Regions from separate parts of the Micromonospora coriariae genome, predicted to be linked through region 3. Evidence: predicted binding sites of a transcription regulator. Region 3 holds the regulator's gene; each other region holds the start of a gene.
What was found. Region 3 encodes HrcA, which represses chaperone genes, less so after heat shock. Its sites were predicted from a motif close to GGTTNGCACNCTCNNNNNGAGNGTGCNAACC; they were not measured.
Positions count from the first base shown of each region.

Region 1: the regulator HrcA is predicted to act here: its motif matches at 4,306-4,336, upstream of groL (chaperonin GroEL).
Region 2: the regulator HrcA is predicted to act here: its motif matches at 3,849-3,879, upstream of groES (co-chaperone GroES).

Region 1 is NZ_LT607412.1:3,176,883-3,184,262, reverse strand. It holds gene GA0070607_RS14930 (S8 family serine peptidase) at 1-1,083, shown strand, start outside; gene GA0070607_RS14925 (GNAT family N-acetyltransferase) at 1,166-2,101, shown strand; gene GA0070607_RS14920 (hypothetical protein) at 2,188-2,433, shown strand; gene groL (chaperonin GroEL) at 2,490-4,112, opposite strand; gene GA0070607_RS14910 (hypothetical protein) at 4,384-5,562, opposite strand; gene GA0070607_RS14905 (cold-shock protein) at 5,658-5,861, opposite strand; gene GA0070607_RS14900 (GNAT family N-acetyltransferase) at 6,267-6,797, shown strand; gene paaN (phenylacetic acid degradation protein PaaN) at 6,981-7,380, opposite strand, start outside.
Region 2 is NZ_LT607412.1:3,518,626-3,526,005, reverse strand. It holds gene GA0070607_RS16565 (molybdopterin-dependent oxidoreductase) at 1-1,565, opposite strand, end outside; gene groL (chaperonin GroEL) at 1,689-3,329, opposite strand; gene groES (co-chaperone GroES) at 3,400-3,714, opposite strand; gene GA0070607_RS16550 (THUMP-like domain-containing protein) at 4,110-5,309, shown strand; gene ybaK (Cys-tRNA(Pro) deacylase) at 5,320-5,799, shown strand; gene GA0070607_RS16540 (sugar ABC transporter substrate-binding protein) at 5,978-7,072, shown strand; gene GA0070607_RS16535 (ATP-binding cassette domain-containing protein) at 7,186-7,380, shown strand, end outside.
Region 3 is NZ_LT607412.1:4,091,246-4,098,625, forward strand. It holds gene GA0070607_RS19205 (enoyl-CoA hydratase-related protein) at 1-227, opposite strand, end outside; gene hemW (radical SAM family heme chaperone HemW) at 247-1,470, shown strand; gene GA0070607_RS19215 (DUF4870 domain-containing protein) at 1,572-2,207, opposite strand; gene hrcA (heat-inducible transcriptional repressor HrcA) at 2,407-3,429, shown strand; gene dnaJ (molecular chaperone DnaJ) at 3,503-4,648, shown strand; gene GA0070607_RS19230 (16S rRNA (uracil(1498)-N(3))-methyltransferase) at 4,672-5,406, shown strand; gene GA0070607_RS19235 (SDR family NAD(P)-dependent oxidoreductase) at 5,578-6,339, opposite strand; gene GA0070607_RS19240 (histidine triad nucleotide-binding protein) at 6,433-6,792, shown strand; gene GA0070607_RS19245 (serine hydrolase domain-containing protein) at 6,801-7,380, shown strand, end outside.

The sequences.
Region 1 (7,380 bases), 910 kb from region 3:
GGCGGTCCGGCGGTGCGGGCCTGGCTCGCACGCCGTCCGGAGGTGGCCCGGGTGCTGGTCAGCCAGCGACTGCGGCCCCTGCCGGCCCCGGCCGGGCAAAATCGCGGTACCGCGGCCGCGCCGACCGGCCCGGAGTGGAACATCCGCCAACTCGGTGCCGACCGGGTCTGGTCGCAGCTCGGCGTGACCGGCGCGGGCATGGTGGTGGGCAGCTCGGACTCGGGTGTGGACGGCGCCCACCCGGCGCTGCGGGCCGGGTTCCGCGGCGGGGACGACTCCTGGTACGACCCGTGGGACGGCACCCGGACCCCGACCGACCAGGGCGGGCACGGCACCCACACGGTGGGCAGCGCGGTCGGGCGGGGTGGCATCGGGGTGGCGCCGGACGCGCAGTGGGTGGGCTGCGTCAACCTGGACCGCAACCTGGGCAGTCCCGGGCACTACCTGGACTGCCTCCAGTTCATGCTGGCGCCCTTCCCGGCCGGCGGCGATCCGTTCACCGACGGCCGGCCGGAGCGCGCCCCGCAGGTGCTGACCAACTCGTGGGGCTGCCCGCCCATCGAGGGCTGCGACCGGAACGTGCTGCGGCCGGCCACCGCGGCGTTGGACGCCGCGGGAATCTTCGTGGTCGCCGCGGCCGGCAACACCGGTCCGTGGTGCGCGTCGATCGACGACCCGCCGGCACCGTATCCGGACGTGCTGACCGTGGGTGCCGTGGACGCACAGAGGCGGGTGGCCGAGTTCTCCTCGCGTGGGCCGGTGCGGGGCGGTCCGGCCAAGCCGGACGTGCTGGCGCCGGGCGTGGGCGTGCTGTCGGCCATGCCGGGCGGCGGGTACGCCAAGCTGGACGGCACCTCGATGGCGACCCCGCAGGTGGCCGGGGTGGTCGCGCTGATGTGGTCGGCCAACCCGGCGCTGGTCGGCGACCTGGCCCGGACCCGGCAGATCCTGCGGGACACCGCGACGCCGGCCGTGCCGACCTACCGTTCCAGCAACCCGGCCGACGCGTGCGGCGGACCGGCGAACGTCACGGGGGCCGGCCAGGTCGACGCGTACGCCGCCGTCCAAGCCGCCCAGCGGTAAGGAAGGGCACCTTGTTAACGCCTGCGGTGGTAGAGGGGCCCCTTATTAACACGACGGGCGGGAGCATCTAGGGTCGGCGACCATGGACGCCGAGATCACCGTCACCGAGCTGACCGCCGACCTGGCCCCCGCCGCGGTGCGGCTCTGCGAGCAGGCGCTCGACCTGCCCGAGGACGCCGTCGAGGCGGCCGCCATCGTGGACGCGCTCTGGCCCCGGGCCGCCGCCGACCGGACGGTGGTGGGGCTGGGTGCGTACCGGGACGCGGATCTGGTCGGGGTGCTGCTCTGTTCGGTGTCGTCGGCCGACCCGGCTCTCGGGCACGTGGACCTGGTCGCGGTGCTCCCGGACCAGCGTCGTCGGGGCGTCGGGCGGGCGCTGATCGAGCGGGCCGAACGGGTGCTCGCCGAGCACGGGGTGACCGATGTGCTGCTGGCCGGGAACCCGCCGTATTACGCCTGGCCGGGCATCGACGTGCGCTACACGCCGGCCGTCTGCGCCGCCCTGGCACTCGGCTACCAGCAGGACCGGACCGCCTGGAACATGACGGCCGACCTGTCGTACGACGGGTCGCCGGCGTTGCGGTCCACCGAGGCGGCCCAGCGGCGGCTGGCCGGGCAGGGAATCACGGTACGCCGGGCGGACCCGGCGGACCTTCCGGCGCTGACGGCGTTCGCCCGGTCCACCTTCGGTGGCGCGTGGGACGGCGAGTTGGCCGGGTCGGTGGGTCGCGACGGCGCGGGTTGCCACCTGGCGGAGCGGGCGGGCGAGTTGCTCGGCTTCGCCGCCTACGGGTCGTCCCGGCCGAGTTGGTTCGGGCCGATGGGCACCGCGCCGGCCGCCGAGGGTTCGGGCATCGGCGGGGTGCTGCTGCGTCGCTGTCTGCGCGATCAGCGGGAAGCGGGGCTGGACCGGGCGCAGATCGGCTGGGTGGGGCCGGTGCCGTTCTACTCCGGCAGCGCCGGCGCCCGAATCGAGCGGGTCTTTTTCTTGTATCGCCGGACACTGAACACCAAATAAGGGCGAATAGGATATAGACCCAGATAGTGCCATTCGCCCGCGTCGGGCATCGACGCCCCCTACCGTTTTCGGTAGAGGAGGCAGCCATGACCACGGATGACGACCAGACCGAGGACGGCCCGCAGGTCACCTGGAAACCGGTCGGCGAACTCCCCGGCCAACTGCCGCTCGACCGCCTCGACTACGGCGACGCCGAGCAGTTGGCCGAGATGACCACCAACGGCGAGCCGGTGGCCGACGAGCCGCAGGAGATGGTGGACGCGCCGATCCAACTGCGCCCGCCGTACGACCGGGCGCAGAAGCGGCGCAACCAGCGCCCGCTACCCACCTGACGACGAACGGGGCGGACCGCGTCAGCGGCCCGCCCCGTTCCGTGTCGGAACTGGACTCAGAAGTCCATGTCCCCGCCACCCGGGCCAGCCGGGGCAGCCGGGGTCTTCTCCGGCTTGTCCGCGACGACGGCCTCGGTGGTGAGGAAGAGCGCCGCGATGGAAGCGGCGTTCTGCAGCGCCGACCGGGTCACCTTGGCCGGGTCGATGATGCCCGCGGCCAGCAGGTCGACGTACTCGCCGTTGGCGGCGTTGAGGCCGTGACCCGCTTCGAGGTTACGAACCTTCTCCACCACGACGCCGCCCTCGAGGCCGGCGTTGACGGCGATCTGCCGCAGCGGGGCGTCCAGCGCGACCTTGACGATGTTGGCACCGGTCGCCTCGTCGCCGACCAGGTCCAGCTTGTCGAAGGCGGTCTTGCCGGCCTGCACCAGCGCGACGCCACCACCCGGGACGATGCCCTCCTCGACGGCGGCCTTCGCGTTGCGAACGGCGTCCTCGATGCGGTGCTTGCGCTCCTTGAGCTCGACCTCGGTGGCCGCGCCGACCTTGATGACCGCAACGCCGCCGGCCAGCTTGGCCAGCCGCTCCTGCAGCTTCTCCCGGTCGTAGTCGGAGTCGCTCTTGTCGATCTCGGCCCGGATCTGGTTGACCCGGCCCTGGATCTGCTCGGCGTCGCCGGCACCGTCGACGATGGTGGTCTCGTCCTTGGTCACCACGACCTTGCGGGCGCGGCCCAGCATGTCGAGGCCGACGGCGTCCAGCTTGAGGCCGACCTCCTCGCTGATGACCTGGCCACCGGTGAGGATGGCGATGTCGGCGAGCATGGCCTTGCGGCGGTCACCGAAGCCCGGCGCCTTGACGGCGACCGACTTGAAGGTGCCCCGGACCTTATTGACGACCAGGGTGGCCAGAGCCTCGCCCTCGATGTCCTCGGAGATGATCAGCAGCGGCTTGCCCGACTGCATGACCTTCTCCAGGATCGGGAGCAGGTCCTTGACCGACGAGATCTTGCTGTTGACGATCAGGAGGTAGGGGTCGTCGAAGACGGCCTCCATGCGCTCCGGGTCGGTCATGAAGTAGGCCGAGATGTAGCCCTTGTCGAAGCGCATACCCTCGGTGAGCTCCAGCTCCAGCCCGAAGGTGTTGCTCTCCTCGACGGTGATGACGCCTTCCTTGCCGACCTTGTCCATCGCCTCGGCGATGATCTCGCCGACGGTGCTGTCGCCAGCGGAGATGGAGGCGGTGGAGGCGATCTGCTCCTTGGTCTCGACGTCCTTGGCGAGCTTGGACAGCTCCTCCGAGACGCTCGCGACCGCGGCCTCGATGCCCCGCTTCAGGGCCATCGGGTTGGCGCCAGCGGCCACGTTGCGCAGGCCCTCGCGAACCAGGGCCTGGGCCAGGACGGTCGCCGTCGTCGTGCCGTCACCGGCAACGTCGTCGGTCTTCTTGGCGACCTCCTTGACCAGCTCAGCGCCGATCTTCTCGTACGGGTCCTCGAGCTCGATCTCCTTGGCGATGCTCACACCATCGTTGGTGATGGTGGGGGCACCCCACTTCTTCTCGAGCACGACGTTGCGGCCCTTGGGGCCGAGGGTCACCTTTACGGCGTCGGCGAGCTGGTTCATGCCCCGCTCGAGGCCGCGGCGCGCCTCTTCGTCGAACGCGATCATCTTGGCCATACGGCGTTGTCCTCCTGGACACTCACGGGCCACCCGGATGTGTCCCCGGATGGGCCGCCTGGTGTACGCACCTTGGGACGTCGCCACCTGGCGACGACGACGTCCTTCGGCCGGGCCGGATAGCCCGCGACGACCGGCCATGTGTCACCCCGGCGTCTCCACACCGGCGCGACCGTGGCCCCACCGTCCCGACCATTGGCACTCACGGTATGCGAGTGCCAATGACTTGTTTAGCACTCTCCCCTGCCGAGTGCAAGCACGAACGCCTGGGTCAGCCGAGTTCCGCGGCCATTCCGGCGGCGTTCACCGGCCTCTCATGGGCCCGCTGCTCGGCGTACGTCACCAGCAGCCCCACCAGTTGCGCGAGATGGGCGGGGAGGGCCAGCACCGCGCCGACGGCGATCACCAGGACCACGCCGACCGCCGAACCCGGGGTGGCGAGCGGGTCGGCCCCGAACGGGGCGCTGCCGACCCCCTCCAGCACGCTGGCGACCAGAGTGCCGACGATCACCGCCGCCGCCACCAGCGCCACCCGCCCCAGGAACAGCCCCAACCGGTCGTGGAACATCCGGAACGACCGGCCGATGGGATTCTCCCGCTCGAAGAGATAGACCGGCCCGGCCATGCTGAGCGCGAAGGCGAGGTAGATGCCGGGGAGGACGCAGAAGCAGAGGCCCAGGCCGACGATCACGCCGATCAGCAGCGTCCAGCCCCAGAGCCCGAGCGCGCGGCGCAGGCCGTAGCGCAGCGCCTCACCCAGGCTGACCGGCTCACCGACCGCCTGACGGGTGATCACCCAGGTGCCGGCCGCCCAGCCCACGGCCTGCACCAGCCCGATCAGCAGACTGCCGCCGATGAGCACCAGGAACACTGTCGCCAGGTCGGTCAGGAAGGAGTCCGGTAGAGCGGTCGACTGCTCGACGGCGGTCGTGTCCCACTTCGCGGTCGGGTCCAGCCCGAGCGAGAGCACCGACAGCACCGCCGCCGGCAGCACCTGCGTGAGCAGCAGGATGGGCAGCAGCAACCTCCAGCCGCGCCGGACCGCGCCCAGGCACCTGTCGAACCAGGCGCTCAGTCCTGCACCGGGTGGGGTGACCAGCCGGTCCGCCGGGTCAAGGCCCGGCGGATACCACCCGGCGGCCGGCGGTCCCGGGTACCAGGGCTGACCGCCGTACGGCCCGACGCCGACCGGGTAGCCGCCGGTGGGCGGGAACACCCAGCCCTGGGGCGGCGCGCCCGGTGGCGGCCCCCAGCCGGGCGGCACGTTCGGGTTCCAGCCGGGAGGGGTGCCCGGCGGCGGGCCCCAGGGGGACGGCGCGGTCGGGTCACCAGCGGGAGGCGGACCGGGCTGGTTCGGGTGCGGGCCGGACGGGTCGACGCCACCGGCATGCGGACCGGACGGGTCGGGCTGACCTGGGGGTGGGACGGCCGGGGGCGGCTGGTCGGACATGAACCCTCCTCAGCGACGGCTGGAATGGTTCAGGATCTTCCAGGGTCCGGCCGCGTAACGCAGCCCCGGCCCCTCCGGGTAGCTTGCGTCGGCTCTCAGGCGATGACGCGCACCCGCTCCGCCTGCGGGCCCTTCTGGCCCTGCGCGATGTCGAACTCCACCCGCTGACCGTCGTCCAGCGCCTTGTAGCCGTCCATCTCGATCGCGGAGAAGTGGACGAACACGTCCTGACCGCCATCGACGGCGATGAAGCCGTAGCCCTTTTCGGAGTTGAACCACTTAACGGTGCCCTGTGCCACGGTGCACTTCCTCACTCTGCGCGGCGTTGCCTGCCCCGGCGCGCGGCATGGCCGGGCGCCTCCGGGCCACCGCTCCGACGATCGATGACGGCCGTTGAAACGGGTGACCGAAATCGCACGCTACACGAGGAGTGACGGCCGCGCACGACCACAAATCGGGCATATTTCGATCGCTCCGACCCCGTTCCGTCGACCCGGGTTCCCGATCATCCAGATTCACGCCGATGATTGCCTCGGAGTGGCGTGGACGGGCGACGCCGGGCGCGCAGACCCCGGAGCGGGGTTGTCGGAACAGCGGTCCGTGGCGGGAGGCGCACGGCACCCCGGCGACCGGGCTGTCGAAGCCGGCCGATGGTGGCCGGGCGCGGCCGGAGTCGCCGTCCGCCGCTGTGATAGGCATGCGGCATGACCACCTATCCGCGCGGGGCCGCCCCACGGCTGGCGGAGATTCGCCGGGTCCTGCCGGCGGACGCCGCACGGATGCGGGCGCTGCGCCTGGAGATGCTCGCCGACGCGCCGCTGGCTTTCCTGGAGACCCTGGCCGACGCGGCGGCCCGACCGCACGCCGACTACGCCGCCCGGGTCGCGTACACCTCGATCGGGTCCGACACCGCGCAGTTCGTCGCCGACCCGGGCGGCCGGCTGGTCGGGCACGCCGGAGGCACCGTCACCCCGACCGAAGCCGGCCTCACCGTCATCTACGCGGTCTACGTGACCCCCGCCTGGCGGGGCGGTGGGCTGCTCGCGGAGCTGGTCGACGCGGTGGCGGCCTGGTCACGGGCGTGCGGGCGGCCCGAGCTGATGCTGGAGGTGGTGGTCGGCAACGACCGGGCCTACCGGGCGTACCAACGACTCGGCTTCGTCGACACCGGCGTGCGCGTCCCGCACCCCACCATCCCCGCGCTCACCGAACTCCAGATGCGCCGCCCCGCCTAACCCCACCCAAGAAGACCACCAAAGAGGCAGCGCCCCGCTGATGCACACCCACGGCCGGGCAGCCTCCCGACCAGCGTGCCCCGAGAGGGTTTCCGGGGCAGCCCGCCCCGCGCAGGGATCAAGCCTGACCGCCCGGAGCGGGGCGGGCTGCCCCGGAAACCCCAACCGCAACCAAAAGCAAGATCAGACGGGACGACGAGACTGCACGATCCGGAACCGATTCGCCACGTACGCCCCGTCGGTCAGCGCGGAGTTGGCCGCCGGGTTGGCGCCGCTGCCGTGGAAGTCGGAGAAGGCCGCGGACTGGTTCACGAAGACCCCGCCGGTCAGGTTGCAGGACAGGTGCACCCCGACGTCGACCGCCACCGCCTCGGTCGCGTCCAGCACCGCTTCGTCGGTGGAGTAGACACCCGCGGTCAGCGCGCCCTTCTCGCCGACCGTCCGACGCAGCAGCTCCAGGCTGTGCGCGGTGGACTCGGTGGCGATGGCGAACGAGATCGGCCCGAACCACTCGCGGCCGTAGGTCTCCGCGTCGTCCGCGGCCAGCTTCACGATGGTCGGGGTACGCACCACCGCGTCGGCG
Region 2 (7,380 bases), 570 kb from region 3:
ACCTGGAGCCGGTGCTCGCCCGGCGTGGCGTCCCAGCGCCACGACCACTGCACCCAGGTGTCCACCGACACCGTCGGGGCCAGTTCCGCCTCCTGCCAGGGCCCCCCGTCGACGCGTACCTCGACCCGGCGGATGCCCCGATGCTGCGCCCACGCCACCCCGGCCACGGTGACCGGGCCGGTGGTGAGCCGGTTGCGCGCCCGGGGCGCGTCGATCCGCGACTGGGTCTTGATCGGCCCCTCGACGGACCAGCCCCGCGGCACCCAGTACGCGTCGAAGTCGGCGAACCGGGTCAGCTCCAGCTCGGTCACCCATTTGCAGGCGGACACGTAGCCGTAGAGGCCGGGCACCACCACCCGGACCGGGAAGCCGTGCTCGACGGGCAGCGGCTCGCCGTTCATGCCGATCGCCAGGAGCGCGTCCCGCCCGTCGCGGAGCGCGGCGGTGGGGGTGCCGCACGTCCAGCCGTCGACCGACCGGCCGACGACCTGGTCGGCGTCCGCCTCCGGCTCGACCTCGTCCAAGAGTTCGCGCAGGGGTACGCCGAGCCAACGGGCGTTGCCGATCAGGTCCCCGCCCACCTCGTTGGAGACACAGGCCAGCGTGATGTACCGCTCGACCAGCGGCCGGGCCAGCAGGTCGGCGTAGCTGTAGGTGCGCTCGGTACGGACCCGCCCGTGGATCCGCAGCCGCCAGGTCGCCGGGTCCACCTGCGGCACCACCAGCGCGGTGTCGATCCGGTAGAACCCGAAGTTCGGGGTGACGTACGGCGCGAGCTGGGCCATCGAGAGGTCCGCGCCCGCCGGCAGGGCCGGTGCGGGGGCGACCGGCGCGGGCAGCCGGATCGCCTCCCGAGCGGCGGACACACCGCGTCGACCGGCCAGCCAGCGCCCGCCGAGGCCGGCCACAGTGGCCGTGCCGAGCAGCACCCCGGCGCCGGTGAGGAACCGTCGCCGTGACTCCGCGTCGACCCCCTCACCCGGCGCCGGCCCGATCGGCGCGGCCGGCTCCGGCGGCACTGCGGGAGTCACCGGCACCGGCAGGTCCTCCGAAGTCACCGGGCCGGCCGGCGACTGCGGTGCCTCCGCGCGGGGCGCGGTCGGCGTCGGCGGCGACCAGGGCCAGGGGTCCAGCTCCAGTGGGCCGGCGATGAACAGCCAGAGCACAAGGGCACCGAGAACGCCGCCGACCAGCGACGGCAGCGCGTCGGCGGCGTCCGCGCCGGAACGGGTCAGCGCGGCGGCCACTCCGACTGCGGCGAACGCCGCGATCCCGGCCAGGCCGAGGGCCAACCGGCGCACCGCCAGCACCCCGAGCAGCGCGGCGAACGCGCCCAGCAGCAGCGCGGTGCCGACCAGCAGGGCGATCTTGTCGGCGGTGCCGAATATGTCGATGGCGAGCTGCTTCAGCGACTCCGGGACGGCGTCGACGACCACCCCGCCGACCGCGACCAGCGGCGCCGACCGGGGCCCGGTCAGCACCGCCACCGGTTCCGCGATCCCGATCGCGATGGCGGCGGCGGTGACTCCGGCCAGCGCGGCGTACCGGTGCGACGTGGTGCTCATCGGCCCAGTGTGCGCGATCAACTCGCCAGGTCGCCAACCATGTCAGCGTCTGGTAATGATCCGGAGACGGACCGGGGCACACCGCCGTACGACGGTGTGCCCCGGGACGATTGTGCTACCGGATCAGAAGCCCGGGCCGTGCTGGTGGCCGTGACCGTGGCCGTGCCCGCCACCGGCGGCCGGCTCGGCCTGCTCCGGCTTCTCCACCACGAGGCTCTCCGTGGTGAGCAGCAGACCGGCGATCGAGGCGGCGTTGGTGACCGCGTTGCGGGTCACCTTCACCGGGTCGATGATGCCGGCCTTGACCAGGTCGACGTACTCGCCCTTGGCGGCGTCGAGGCCGTTGCCCCACTTGAGGTCGGCGACCTTCTGCGTCACGACGTAGCCGTCGTGACCGGCGTTCTGGGCGATCCAGCGCAGCGGCTCGACGAGCGCCTTGCGCACGATCGAGACGCCGACCTTCTCGTCACCGGTGAAGCCCAGGTCGTCGTCGAGCACCGGAAGGATCTGCACCAGGGCGGCGCCGCCGCCGGGCACTGTGCCCTCCTCGACCGCTGCCTTGGTCGCCGCGATGGCGTCCTCGATGCGGTGCTTGCGCTCCTTCATCTCGACCTCGGTCGCCGCGCCCACCTTGATCACGGCGATGCCGCCGGAGAGCTTCGCCAGCCGCTCGGCCAGCTTCTCCCGGTCCCAGTCGGAGTCGGAGGCCTCGATCTCCTTGCGGATCTGAGCCACCCGGTCGGCGACGTCGGCCTTCTGGCCGCCACCGTCGACGATCGTGGTGTTCTCCTTGTCGACCACCACACGCCGTGCGGTGCCGAGCACCTCCAGGCCGACCTGGTCGAGCTTGTAGCCCAGCTCCGGGGCGACCAGCTCGGCGCCGGTGGAGATCGCGATGTCCTGGAGCATCGCCTTGCGCCGGTCACCGAAGCCCGGGGCCTTGACCGCGCAGACCTTGAGGGTCTTGCGCAGCGAGTTGACCACCAGGGTGGAGAGCGCCTGGCCGTCCACGTCCTCGGCGATGATCAGCAGGGGCTTGCTGTTCTGCAGGACCTTCTCCAGCAGCGGCAGCAGCTCCTCGATCGCCGAGATCTTCTGGGTGGTGACCAGGATGTACGCGTCCTCGAGGACGGACTCCTGACCCTCCAGGTCGGTGACGAAGTTCGGCGAGATGAAGCCCTTGTCGAACTGGAGACCCTCGGTCACGTCCAGCTCGGTGGTGAGCATCGAGCCTTCCTCGACGGTGATGACACCGTCGCGGCCGACCCGCTCCATCGCCTCGGCGATCAGCTCGCCGATGGTGGAGTCCTGCGCGGAGATCGTCGCCACGTTCGCGATCGACTCCTTGCCGGTGACCTCCGCGGCCCGGCCGAGCAGCGCCTCGGAGATCTTGGTGGCCGCCGCGTCGATGCCCCGCTTGAGCCCGGCCGGGTTGGTCCCGGCGGTCACGTTGCGCAGGCCCTCACGGACCATGGCCTGGGCCAGCACGGTCGCGGTGGTGGTCCCGTCGCCGGCGACGTCGTTGGTCTTGGTCGCCACCTCCTTGACCAGCTGCGCGCCGAGGTTCTCGTAGGGATTGGTGAGCTCGATCTCCTTGGCGATGGTCACACCATCGTTGGTGATCGTCGGCGCACCGAATTTCTTGTCCAGGACGACGTTGCGCCCGCGCGGGCCGAGGGTGACCTTGACCGCGTCCGCGAGGGCGTTGACACCGTGCTCCAGCAGGTGCCGGGCGTCGTCCGAGAAGCTCAGGATCTTCGCCATGAATGTCCCTTCGAAGCGCCACTGCCCCGGCCCGGCGAGCCGGACCGGGGCAATGGCACTGATCGGTTGCTTACTTCTCGATGACCGCGAGGACGTCGCGGGCGGAGAGCACCAGGTACTCCTCGCCGGCGTACTTGACCTCGGTGCCGCCGTACTTCGAGTAGAGAACGGTGTCGCCGACCTTTACGTCGAGCGGCACACGGTTGCCGTTGTCGTCGATCCGGCCCGGGCCGACAGCGAGGACAGTGCCCTCCTGCGGCTTCTCCTTGGCGGTGTCGGGGATCACGATGCCCGACGCCGTGGTGGTCTCAGCCTCGTTCGCCTGGACCACGATCCGGTCCTCGAGCGGCTTGATCGCAACCTTGGTCGCGGTAGTCACGGGCATACCCTCCTGGGGTACTGGTTTCGTTGCTGGCCGGCGGGGCCGACCAGCGTCAATCTGCCACATGCCACCGGGCGGGGCCGTCGTCGCGGGTGCCGGTCCGCCTGGCGTTTCGCACCCGGGTCGCGAGACCCGGAAGCTGGCACCCTCAGGGTGAGAGTGCTAATCGCAGGTTATTCCGTGGCTAGCACTCCGTCAAGGAGAGTGCCAACGCGCCGTCCGACGTGTCGCCACAGTTCCGCCAGTCGTTACCGCAACACGCCGGGAACGCCTCGTCCCAGCGTGGCCATCTCCCTACCGTCGGTTGCCACCACCGGAAGCCGCGGAAAGGGGAGCCGAGTGTCCCGCCGACTGACACCACCGTCCGGCCAGTCCGGCCGGCCCGGGACAATGCTCGGGTGGATCTCGATCAGCTGGCGGCGCTGCGTACCCCTGAGGGGTCGGCCGCGCTCGCGGCGGCGGCCGGACTGGCCGGCGGTGACCCGCTGGCCGCGGCGTCGGCGCTGCGCGCGACCGGCGTGCCGCCGGCACTGGCCTCGGCGGCACTGACCCAGGCCGAGCTGCGCCACCGGGCGGTCGGCAAGTTCGGCCCGGCCGCCGCCGGGATGTTCCTCACCCGCGCCGGGCTGGAGCAGGCCACCCGCCGGGTGGTCGCCGACAGCCGGGCCGCCCGGCTGCGCGCGGCCGGCGTGCGCACCCTGGCCGACCTCGGCTGCGGGCTCGGTGCCGACGCGCTCGCCGCCGCCCGCGCCGGCATCCGGGTGTACGGGGTGGAGGCCGACCCGGTGACCGCCGCGATGGCCGCCGCCAACGCCGCGGCGGCCGGGCTGGCCGAGCTGTTCACTGTCGAGTGCGGCGACGCCACAGCGTTCGACGTCTCCCGGGTCGACGGGGTGTTCTGCGACCCCGCCCGTCGCCGGGCCGGCACCGGGCGGCGGATCTTCGACCCGCGCGCCTACTCGCCGCCGTGGGATTTCGTCACCGGGCTCGCTGAGCGGGTGCCCCGCACCGTCGTCAAGGTGGCGCCTGGTCTGGATCACGCGCTCATCCCGGCCGGCGCGGAGGCCGAGTGGGTCGGCGTGGACGGCGACCTGGTCGAGGCCGCGCTCTGGTGCGGCGAACTGGCGGAGGTGCCCCGCCGCGCCACGCTCTACCGGCAGGGACCGGGCGACGAGGCCGGCCACCACGAGCTCACCGGTTCGGGCGCCGCCGAGGCTCCGGTCGGCCCGACGCGCCGCTACCTGTACGACCCGGATGCGGCGGTGGTCCGCGCCCACCTCGTCGCCGAGCTGGCCGGCGAGCTGGGCGCCACCCTCGGCGACCCGAGCATCGCCTACCTCTACGCCGATCAGCCGACCCGCACCCCGTACGCGCGCTGCCTGGAGGTGACCGACGTGCTGCCGTTCTCGCTCAAGCGCCTGCGGGCTCTGCTGCGGGACCGCCGGGTGGGCCGGGTGGAGATCCTCAAGCGGGGTTCCGCGCTCACTCCGGAGCAGCTCCGGCGGGACCTGCGGTTGACCGGTGACGCGGCGGCGAGCCTGGTGCTCACCCGGGTCGCCGGGGCACCGACAGTTCTGATCTGCCAGCCGGTCGACTAGGTTCGTCGGCGTGGCGGGACAGGGCACTCCGGCAACGGCACTGCTGGTCAAGCGCGGGATCGCGCATCGAACCCATCCCTACCGGGTGGCGCCGGACGCGCCGAACTACGGCGCTCTGGTGGCGGCGGCGCTCGGCGTACCGCCGGAACGGGTGTTCAAGTCGCTGGTGACCGAGGTCGACGGCGCGCTCACCGTCGCGGTCGTACCGGTCACCGGCGAACTCGACCTCAAGGCGCTGGCGGCGGCTGTCGGCGGCAAGCGGGCGGCGCTGGCCGACCGGGCGGTCGCCGAGCGGGCGACCGGCTACGTGCGGGGCGGGATCAGCCCGCTCGGGCAGCGCCGGCGACTGCCGACCGTGCTGGACGACTCCGCGCTGGGCCTGCCGACGATCTATGTCTCCGCTGGCCGGCGCGGTCTGCAACTCGAACTGGCCGCGGCGGATCTGGTGGCGTTGACCGAGGCGCGCACTGCGGCGTTGCAGGCCCGCTGACGGCTGCCGCCCATGGTCATTGCCCCTGGATGATCAGGGAGTGACAGTCGCGTTGCTGAATTGTTATCGCTCCCAACAAACTTGACGCCCCGCCGGTCTTGTGAACCGCACGCGGGGCGCAATACGTTGCCGGGCACAACAAAAGAACACCTTCCCCCACCCCGAAAGGACCCTGCACATGCGTAAGGGGCTCCTCACCATCGCCGCCGTGGGCCTGCTCACGACCGGCAGCATGACCGCCTGCGGCGGCGACTCCGGCGACGACCAGGCCAGCTCCGCCAAGACCCCCAAGATCGGCGTCATCCTGCCGGACAGCAAGTCCTCCGCCCGCTGGGAGAGCGCGGACCGTCGGTTCCTGGAAGAGGCGTTCAAGGCCGCCGGCGTCCAGTACGACATCCAGAACGCCCAGAACGACAAGACCGCCTTCCAGACCATCGCCGACCAGATGATCACCAGCGGCGTCACCGCCCTGATGATCGTCAACCTGGACTCCGGCACCGGCAAGGCCGTGCTCGACAAGGCCAAGTCGCAGGGCGTCGCCACCATCGACTACGACCGGCTGACCCTGGGCGGCTCGGCCCAGTACTACGTCAGCTTCGACAACGAGTCCGTCGGCAAGCTCCAGGGCGAGGGCCTGGTCAAGTGCCTGACCGACCAGAGCGCCAAGAACCCGGTCGTGGCGTACCTCAACGGCTCCCCCACCGACAACAACGCCACCCTGTTCAAGAACGGCTACGACTCGGTGCTCAAGCCGAAGTTCGACGCCAAGGAATACACCAAGGGCCCGGAGGACGCCGTACCGGCGTGGGACAACGCGCAGGCCACGACGATCTTCGAGCAGCAGCTCACCAAGGCCAACGGCAAGATCGATGCCGTGCTCGCCGCCAACGACGGTCTCGGCAACGCGGCCATCTCGGTGCTGAAGAAGAACAAGCTCAACGGCAAGGTACCGGTGACCGGGCAGGACGCCACCCCCGAGGGCCTGCAGAACATCCTCGCCGGCGACCAGTGCATGACCGTCTACAAGGCGGTCCGGGAAGAGGCCAAGGCCGCCTCCGACCTGGCCGTCGCGCTCGCCAAGGGTGAGAAGAAGGAAACCGGCCAGACGGTGAAGGACCCGGAGGGCGGCCGGGACGTCCCCTCGGTGCTGCTCACCCCCAAGGCCATCTACAAGGAGAACGTCAAGGACGTCATCGCCGACGGCTACGTGACCAAGGAAGAGGTCTGCTCCGGGACGTACGCCAAGCTCTGCGCCGACGCCGGCATCAGCTGACCGACGCCGCAGTACCCGCCGGGACGACCATCGCCGCCCGGCACGGGAGCACCCTCCCGTGCCGGGCGGCGCACGCCGGACGGGCCCCGACCTCCCTTGCGAAGGAGACCCCCGTGTCCGCGACCCCCCTGCTGGAAGTACGCGGGATCGACAAGAGCTTCGGTCCCGTCCAGGTGCTCCGCGATGTCGCCCTCACAGTGCACCCGGGCGAGGTGACCGCGCTGGTCGGCGACAACGGCGCTGGCAAGTCGACCCTGGTGAAGTGCATCAGCGGCATCCACCCCACCGACGCCGGTGAGTTCCTGTTC
Region 3 (7,380 bases):
TACGCCGCGGCGGTCTCCTTCAGGTCCGCGCCCGAGCAGAAGACCGGACCGGTGTGGTCGAGCACGATCACCCGGACCGCGTCGTCGGCCACCGCCCCGGCCAGCCCGGCCAGCAGCTGGGTCATCAGCCCGGTGGAGAGCGCGTTGCGGTTGTGCGGGCTGTCCAGGGTGAGGGTGGTCACCCCGCGGGCCGTGGAGACCCGCACGAGGACGTCGGGAGAGGTCATGCCGGGCACACTAGTGGCCATGCCCGGCGTCCTTCCAGATGGTGAGACCGTCCCCGTCGACGGATCGTTGCCCGCCACCGCCACCACCGCGGTCGGCGCGCGCGGCTTCGGCGTGTACGTCCACGTGCCGTTCTGTGCCAGCCGCTGCGGCTACTGCGACTTCAACACCTACACCGCCGCCGAGTTGGGCGGCGGCGCCAGCCGCGAGGGGTACGCCGACACCGTGCTGGCCGAGCTGGCGCTCGCCGCCCGGGTGCTCGGCGACAGCCCACCGCCCCGGGTCGACACCGTCTTCGTCGGCGGTGGCACGCCCACCCTGCTCCCCGCCGACGACCTGGCCCGCATCCTCGAGGGCATCGACCGCACCTGGGGGCTGGCCGCCGACGCCGAGGTGACCACCGAGGCCAACCCGGAATCGGTCACCCCGGAGTCGCTGAAGCTGCTGCGGGCCGCCGGCTACACCCGGATCTCGCTCGGCATGCAGTCCGCCTCCCCGGGGGTGCTGGCGATCCTGGACCGCAAACACAGCGCCGGTCGGGCCACCGCCGCCGCCCTGGAGGCGCGCGACGCCGGATTCGAGCACGTCAACCTGGACCTGATCTACGGCACCCCGGGGGAGCGGGCCGAGGACTTCGCCGCCTCGCTGGAGCAGGTGGTCGCCGCCGGGGTGGATCACGTCAGCGCGTACGCCCTGATCGTGGAGGACGGCACCCGGCTGGCCGCCCGGATGCGTCGCGGCGAGCTGCCGTACCCCAGCGACGACGTCGCCGCGGACCGCTACCTGGCCGCGGAGGCCGCCCTCGACGCCGCCGGCCTGTCCTGGTACGAGGTCTCCAACTGGGCCCGCACCGACGAGGCCCGGTGCCGGCACAACCTGCTCTACTGGACCGGCGCCGACTGGTGGGGGCTGGGCCCCGGGGCACACAGCCACGTCGGCGGGGTGCGCTGGTGGAACGTCAAGCACCCGTCGGCGTACGCCCAGCGGCTGGCCGCCGGCGCGTCACCCGGCCTCGCCCGGGAGGTGCTCACCGCCGACGAGACGCACATGGAGGAGGTCATGCTCCGGCTGCGACTCGCCAGCGGGCTGCCACTGGCGGTGCTCGACGCCACCGGCCGGGCCGGCGCCGAGCGGGCGCTGGCCGGCGGCCTGCTGGCCGCACCGGAGTACGCGGCCGGCCGGGCGGTGCTCACCCTGCGCGGCCGACTGCTCGCCGACGCCGTGGTGCGCGACCTGCTGCCCTGAGCCGGCGCGCCGCCGCCGGTCGGACCGACGGCCGTCGGCAGTCGGGCGCCGGTCGACCGACGGCGGTGCACCGGGCCGGCCGGGGGAGCGGCCGACCCGGGTCACTTGATGAAACTGGCCGACATCGGGTAGCGGTAGGGCTGGCCCTCGTTGGCCTTCATGCCGGCGATGATCCCGAACAGGATCTGGATCACGACCACCGCGATGCTGGGCAGGAAGAGCAGGCACCAGCTCACGAAGAGCAGCACGAACGCGATGATCGACCAGAGGATCTGGAAGTTCAGCGCGGCCAGGGCGTGCGCCCGGACGGTCGGCGACTGCTGACCGCGGGCCAGATAGGCGATCAGCGGGGCGACGAAGCCCAGCGGGCCGAAGCTGATCAGCGCGCCGGCGGCGCCGCCGAAGTGCGCGACCAGGGCCCAGGTCTTGTCCTCGTTGCTGGCGTAGCCGCCGCCGGGGCCGCCGTAGGCGCCGCCGGTCGGATAGCCGCCAAGGGGATAGCCCCCCGGTGGCGGGTAGCCACCGGGCGGAGGGTAGCCGCCCGACGGCGGTTGGTCACCGGTGGGCGGCGGATAGCCACCGGCCGGGGGATAGCCGCCCGGGCCGGGTGCCCCGGACAGTGGTGCGGTGGGTGGCTCGGCCGAGGAGGCCGGGCCGGGAGCGGCCGGCGGGTAGGTCGGCTCCGGCGGCTGGTCGCCGGGGTCTCCCGCACCGGGAGGGCGAGGTGGTTCAGTCATGGATGTCACGGTAGGGGCCCGTGGCAACGCCGCACCAGAGCGACACCGCCGGGCCGGCTTGGCTGAACGGACAGCGACCGCCTTGATCATCGCGCTGGCGGGCACGCCGACGTAGACTGGCACTCGTTACAGTCGAGTGCCAGTACGGCCCGCCGGCTCCGCCGTGCCGGCGGCCGACGTGCGACAGGAGGTGCGGAGGATGGGTCTCGACGACCGCAAGCTCGCCGTGCTCCGCGCCATCGTCGAGGACTACGTCTCAACCCAGGAGCCGGTCGGCAGCAAGGCGCTGGTCGAGCGGCACCAGCTCGGCGTCTCCCCGGCCACGGTCCGCAACGACATGGCCGTGCTGGAGGAGGAGGGCTACATCCGGCAGCCGCACACCAGTGCCGGCCGGGTGCCCACCGACCGCGGCTACCGACTCTTCGTTGACCGGCTGTCCCGGGTCAAGCCGCTCAGCCCGGCGGAGCGCCGGGCCATCGAGCGCTTCCTGGTCGGCGCGGTCGACCTCGACGACGTGGTGCACCGCACCGTACGGCTGCTCGCCCAACTGACCCGGCAGGTGGCCGTTGTGCAGTACCCGAGCCTGGCCCGCTCCTCGGTGCGTCACCTGGAGCTGGTGCCGATCTCCACCACCCGGCTGATGCTCGTCATGATCGCCGACACCGGCCGGGTGGAGCAGCGGCTGGTGGAGCTGCCCGGGCCGGTGCACCCCGACGACGTCACCGACCTGCGCCGACTGGTCAACGAGAAGCTCGCCGGCGCCCGGCTGTCCGACACGCCGCCGCTGGTGCAGGCGCTGGTCGAGGAGGCGCCGCCCGAGCTGCGCCCGGCGATGACCACGCTCTCCACCGTGCTGTTGGAGACGCTTGTCGAGCGGCACGAGGAACGCATCGCGCTGGCCGGCACCGCCAACCTCACCCGGGGCGGCCTGCTCGACTTCCAGGGCTCGCTGCGGCCGATCCTCGAGGCGCTGGAGGAGGAGGTCGTGCTGCTCAAGCTCATCGGCGAAACCGAGCCGAGCACGACCCGGGTGCTGATCGGCGACGAGAACGAGTTCGACAACCTGCGCGCCGCCTCGGTGGTCAGCACCGGGTACGGCCCGGGCGCCACCATCGTGGGTGGCCTGGGGGTGCTGGGGCCCACCCGGATGGACTACCCCGGCACCATCGCCACGGTGCGCGCCGTGGCACGCTACGTGGGCGAGCTGCTGGCCCAGAACTGACCAGTCAGGGCCGACGGCCGGCTGCGGCCGCCGACCGGCGCAACGCGAGACGAACATGAGGACACGGAACGCAGTGGCCAGGGACTACTACGGCATCCTCGGTGTGAGCCGGGAAGCCTCCGACGACGAAATCAAGCGCGCCTACCGCAAGCTGGCGCGCCAGTTCCACCCGGACGTCAATCCGGACCCGGAGGCTCAGGAGAAGTTCAAGGACATCAACGCCGCGTACGAGGTGCTCTCGGACGACCGGAAGCGGCAGATCGTCGACCTCGGCGGCGACCCGCTCGCCCCGGGTGGCGGCGGCGCCGGTGGCCCGGGCGGTCCGGGCGGCGCCGGCCCGTTCGTCGGGTTCCAGGACATCATGGACGCGTTCTTCGGCGGCGCGGCGGGTGGCGCGCGCGGCCCGCGCCCGCGGACCCGGCCGGGCGCCGACGCGATCCTGCGGCTGGAGCTGGACCTGCACGAGACGGCGTTCGGCGTCGAGGCGCCGATCACCGTCGACACCGCCGTGCTCTGCACCACCTGCTCCGGCGCCGGCACGGCCGCCGGCACCCACCTCGCCACCTGCGAGGCGTGCGGTGGCCGGGGCGAGGTGCAGTCGGTGCAGCGCACCTTCCTCGGCCAGGTGGTCTCCGCCCGGCCGTGCACCGTCTGCCAGGGCTACGGCACCACCATCCCGCACCCCTGCCCCACCTGCGCCGGCGACGGCCGGGTGCGCACCCGCCGCTCGCTGACCGTCAAGATCCCTGCCGGCGTCGAGGACGGCATGCGGATCCGGCTGGCCCAGCAGGGCGAGGTGGGCCCGGGTGGTGGCACCGCAGGTGACCTCTACGTGGAGATCCACGAGCGGCCGCACGACGTGTACTCCCGCAAGGGCGACGACCTGCACTGCCGGGTCACCGTCCCGATGACCGCGGCGGCGCTGGGCACCCGGCTGACCATCAAGACGCTGGACAGCGAGGAGACGGTCGACGTCAAGGCCGGCACCCAGCCCGCCAGCACGCTGCGGCTGCGCGCCCGGGGCGTGCCGCACCTGCGCGGCACCGGCCGGGGCGACCTCTACGTGCACCTGGACGTGCGGACGCCGACCAAGCTCGACCCGGACCAGGAGAAGATGCTGCGCGACTTCGCCAAGACCCGGGGCGAGGAGGTCGCCGAGCTGACCAAGCAGGGCGGCTTCTTCTCCCGGATGCGCGACGCGTTCAACGGTCACGCCTGACCGGCACGACTAGCCTGATCATCGTGTCCGCCCCGCTGTTCCTGGTCGAGTCGCTGCCCACCGCCGACACGATGACCCTCGACGGTCCCGAGGGGCATCACGCCGCCACAGTGCAGCGGCTGCGGGTCGGCGAGGAGTTGCTGCTCGCCGACGGCCGGGGCGGCACGGCCGCCGCCGTGGTCACCGCCGTCGGCCGGGGCAGCCTGGAACTCACGATCACCTCCCGGGGGTACGCGGACGCGCCCGTACCCCGGCTGGTGATCGTGCAGGGCATCGCCAAGGGCGACCGGGGTGAGCTGGCCGTGCAGGCGATGACCGAGGTCGGGGTGGACGAGATCGTGCCGTGGGCGGCGACCCGCTCGGTCACCCAGTGGCGCGGAGACCGGGGCGTACGGGCCCGGGAGAAGTGGGTGGCCACGGCCCGGGAGGCGGCCAAGCAGGCCCGCCGCCCCTGGCTGCCGGTGGTGGCCGGGGCACCGGACGAGTCGACCGCCACGGTGGCCCGCCGGATCGCCGGTGCCGCCGCCGGGTTCGTGCTGCACGAGGAGGCCGACGAACGGCTGACCGTCGCCGAGCTGCCGTCGGCCGGGGAGATCGTCCTGGTGGTCGGCCCGGAGGGCGGCATCGCCCCGGCCGAGCTGACCGCTTTCCGCGAGGCCGGTGGCCGGCCGGTCCGGCTCGGCCCGGCGGTGCTGCGCACCTCCACCGCCGGCGTGGCCGCGCTCAGCGTGCTCGCCACCCGCCTCAACCGCTGGTAACCAGCCGCCGCCGCGCCTCTTCCCCGCCCCTCCCCACCCCCCGCCCCCGTCCCCGCCCCGCCCCCTGGGTGCCCCCTGTCGTCGATCTAGGGCATATCGTCGCTGTTGGAGATCCACTAGCGACGAAATGCCCTAGATCGACGGGGAAGAGGCGCGGCGGGGCGCGGGTGGTCAGCTGCGTAGGTAGGAGGCGCCGTTGAGGTCGACGATGGTGCCGGAGGCCCACTCGGCCTGGGGCGACGCCAGCCAGTGCACCGCGTCGGCGATCTCCTCCGGCCGGGCCACCCGGTCAAACGGGCTCTGCGCCCGGATCGCCGCGCCCGGATCGCCGCGGAGGTGTTCGGTGGTCATGTCGGTCGCCACGAAGCCCGGCGCGACGGTGGCGACCGCGATGCCGTACGGCGCGAGCGCCACCGCGAGGGACTGGCCCAGCGCGTTCAGCCCCGCCTTGCTGGCGCCGTACGCCGGCTGGTCCGGCTCGCCGCGGAACGCGCCCCGGGACGAGACGTTGACGATCCGCCCGCCGCGCTCCCGCATGTGCTGGGCGGCGCACCAGGTGACGTTGCCGGCGCCGGTCAGGTTGGTCTCCAGCACCTGCCGCCAGCGCTTCTGCCACTGCTCGTAGGAGGCGCCGAAGATCGGGTGCGGGTCGTCCCGGTCGCCGTACATCCCGGCGTTGTTGACCAGCACGTCCAGGCCGCCGAGCAGTTCGGCGGCCCGGTCGACCATGGCCCGGACCGCGTCCGGGTCGGTGAGGTCGGCGCGGACCACAACGTGCCCGGTGCCGGGCAGCCGGGCACGCAACTGCTCGGCCGCGTCGGCGGAGTCGCGGTGGTGGATCGCCACCCGGTCCCCGCTCGCCGCGAACGCCTCCGCCACCGCCCGGCCGATCCCACGCGAGGCCCCGGTCACCAGTACCGCCCGATCCGTCATGGCGGCCATCCTGCCGTAGCTGGCACCGATGTTAGGAAGGGACCCTTCCTCTACCGGAGGCGTTAACAAGGGGCCCTTCCTTACACTGCCCCGATGGGATCTGATTGCCTGTTCTGCCGCATCGTCGCCGGGGAGATTCCGGCCACCGTGGTCCGGGAGACCGCCACCACGCTCGCCTTCCGGGACATCGGCCCGAAGGCGCCGGTGCACGTCCTGGTGATTCCGAAGGAGCACTACGCCGACATCGCCACCCTCGCCCAGGGTGACCCGGCGCTGGCCGGGGAGGTGCTGGCCACGGCCGCCGCTGTGGCCGAGGACGAGGGGCTGCTCGGCGACGGCTTCCGGTTGATGTTCAACACCGGCGCGTACGGCGGGCAGGAGGTGTTCCACGCGCACGCGCACCTGCTCGGTGGCGCGCCGCTCGGCCCGATGCTCGCCCGGGACCTGGCGTGAGCGAGGCGATGTCCACCCGAGCCGTGGACGAGCGGCTGGGCCGGCTGGTCCGCCGGGTCCAGGCCGACGCCCGGGTGCCGGCGGTGTCGGCGGCGCTGCACCGGGCCGACCGCCAGTTGTGGAGCTGCACGGTCGGCGGCTCCGGCACCAGCAGCCCGTTGGGGCCGCGCACCCAGTTCCGGATCGGCTCGGTCACAAAGACCTTCACCGCGGTGCTCACCCTCCAGTGCCGCGACGACGGGCTGCTGGACCTGGACGACCCGGTGGGCCGGCACCTGGAGCTGCCCGCGCACGGTGAGCTGACCGTCCGCCGGCTGCTGTCGCACACCGGTGGCCTGCAACGCGAGCCGTTCGGCGACGTCTGGGACAGCCTGCGCGCACCGGACGCCGACCAACTGGTGGCCGAGCTGGACCGGGCCGAGCGGGTGCTGGCGGCGGCTCGCCGCTTCCACTACTCGAACCTCGGCGTGGCCGTGCTCGGCCAGTTGGTCGCCCGGCTGCGCGGCGGCAGCTGGGCCGAGGTGCTCGCCGAGCGGGTGCTGACGCCGCTGGGGCTGACCGACACCACAGTGGCTCCCGGGCCGGCGG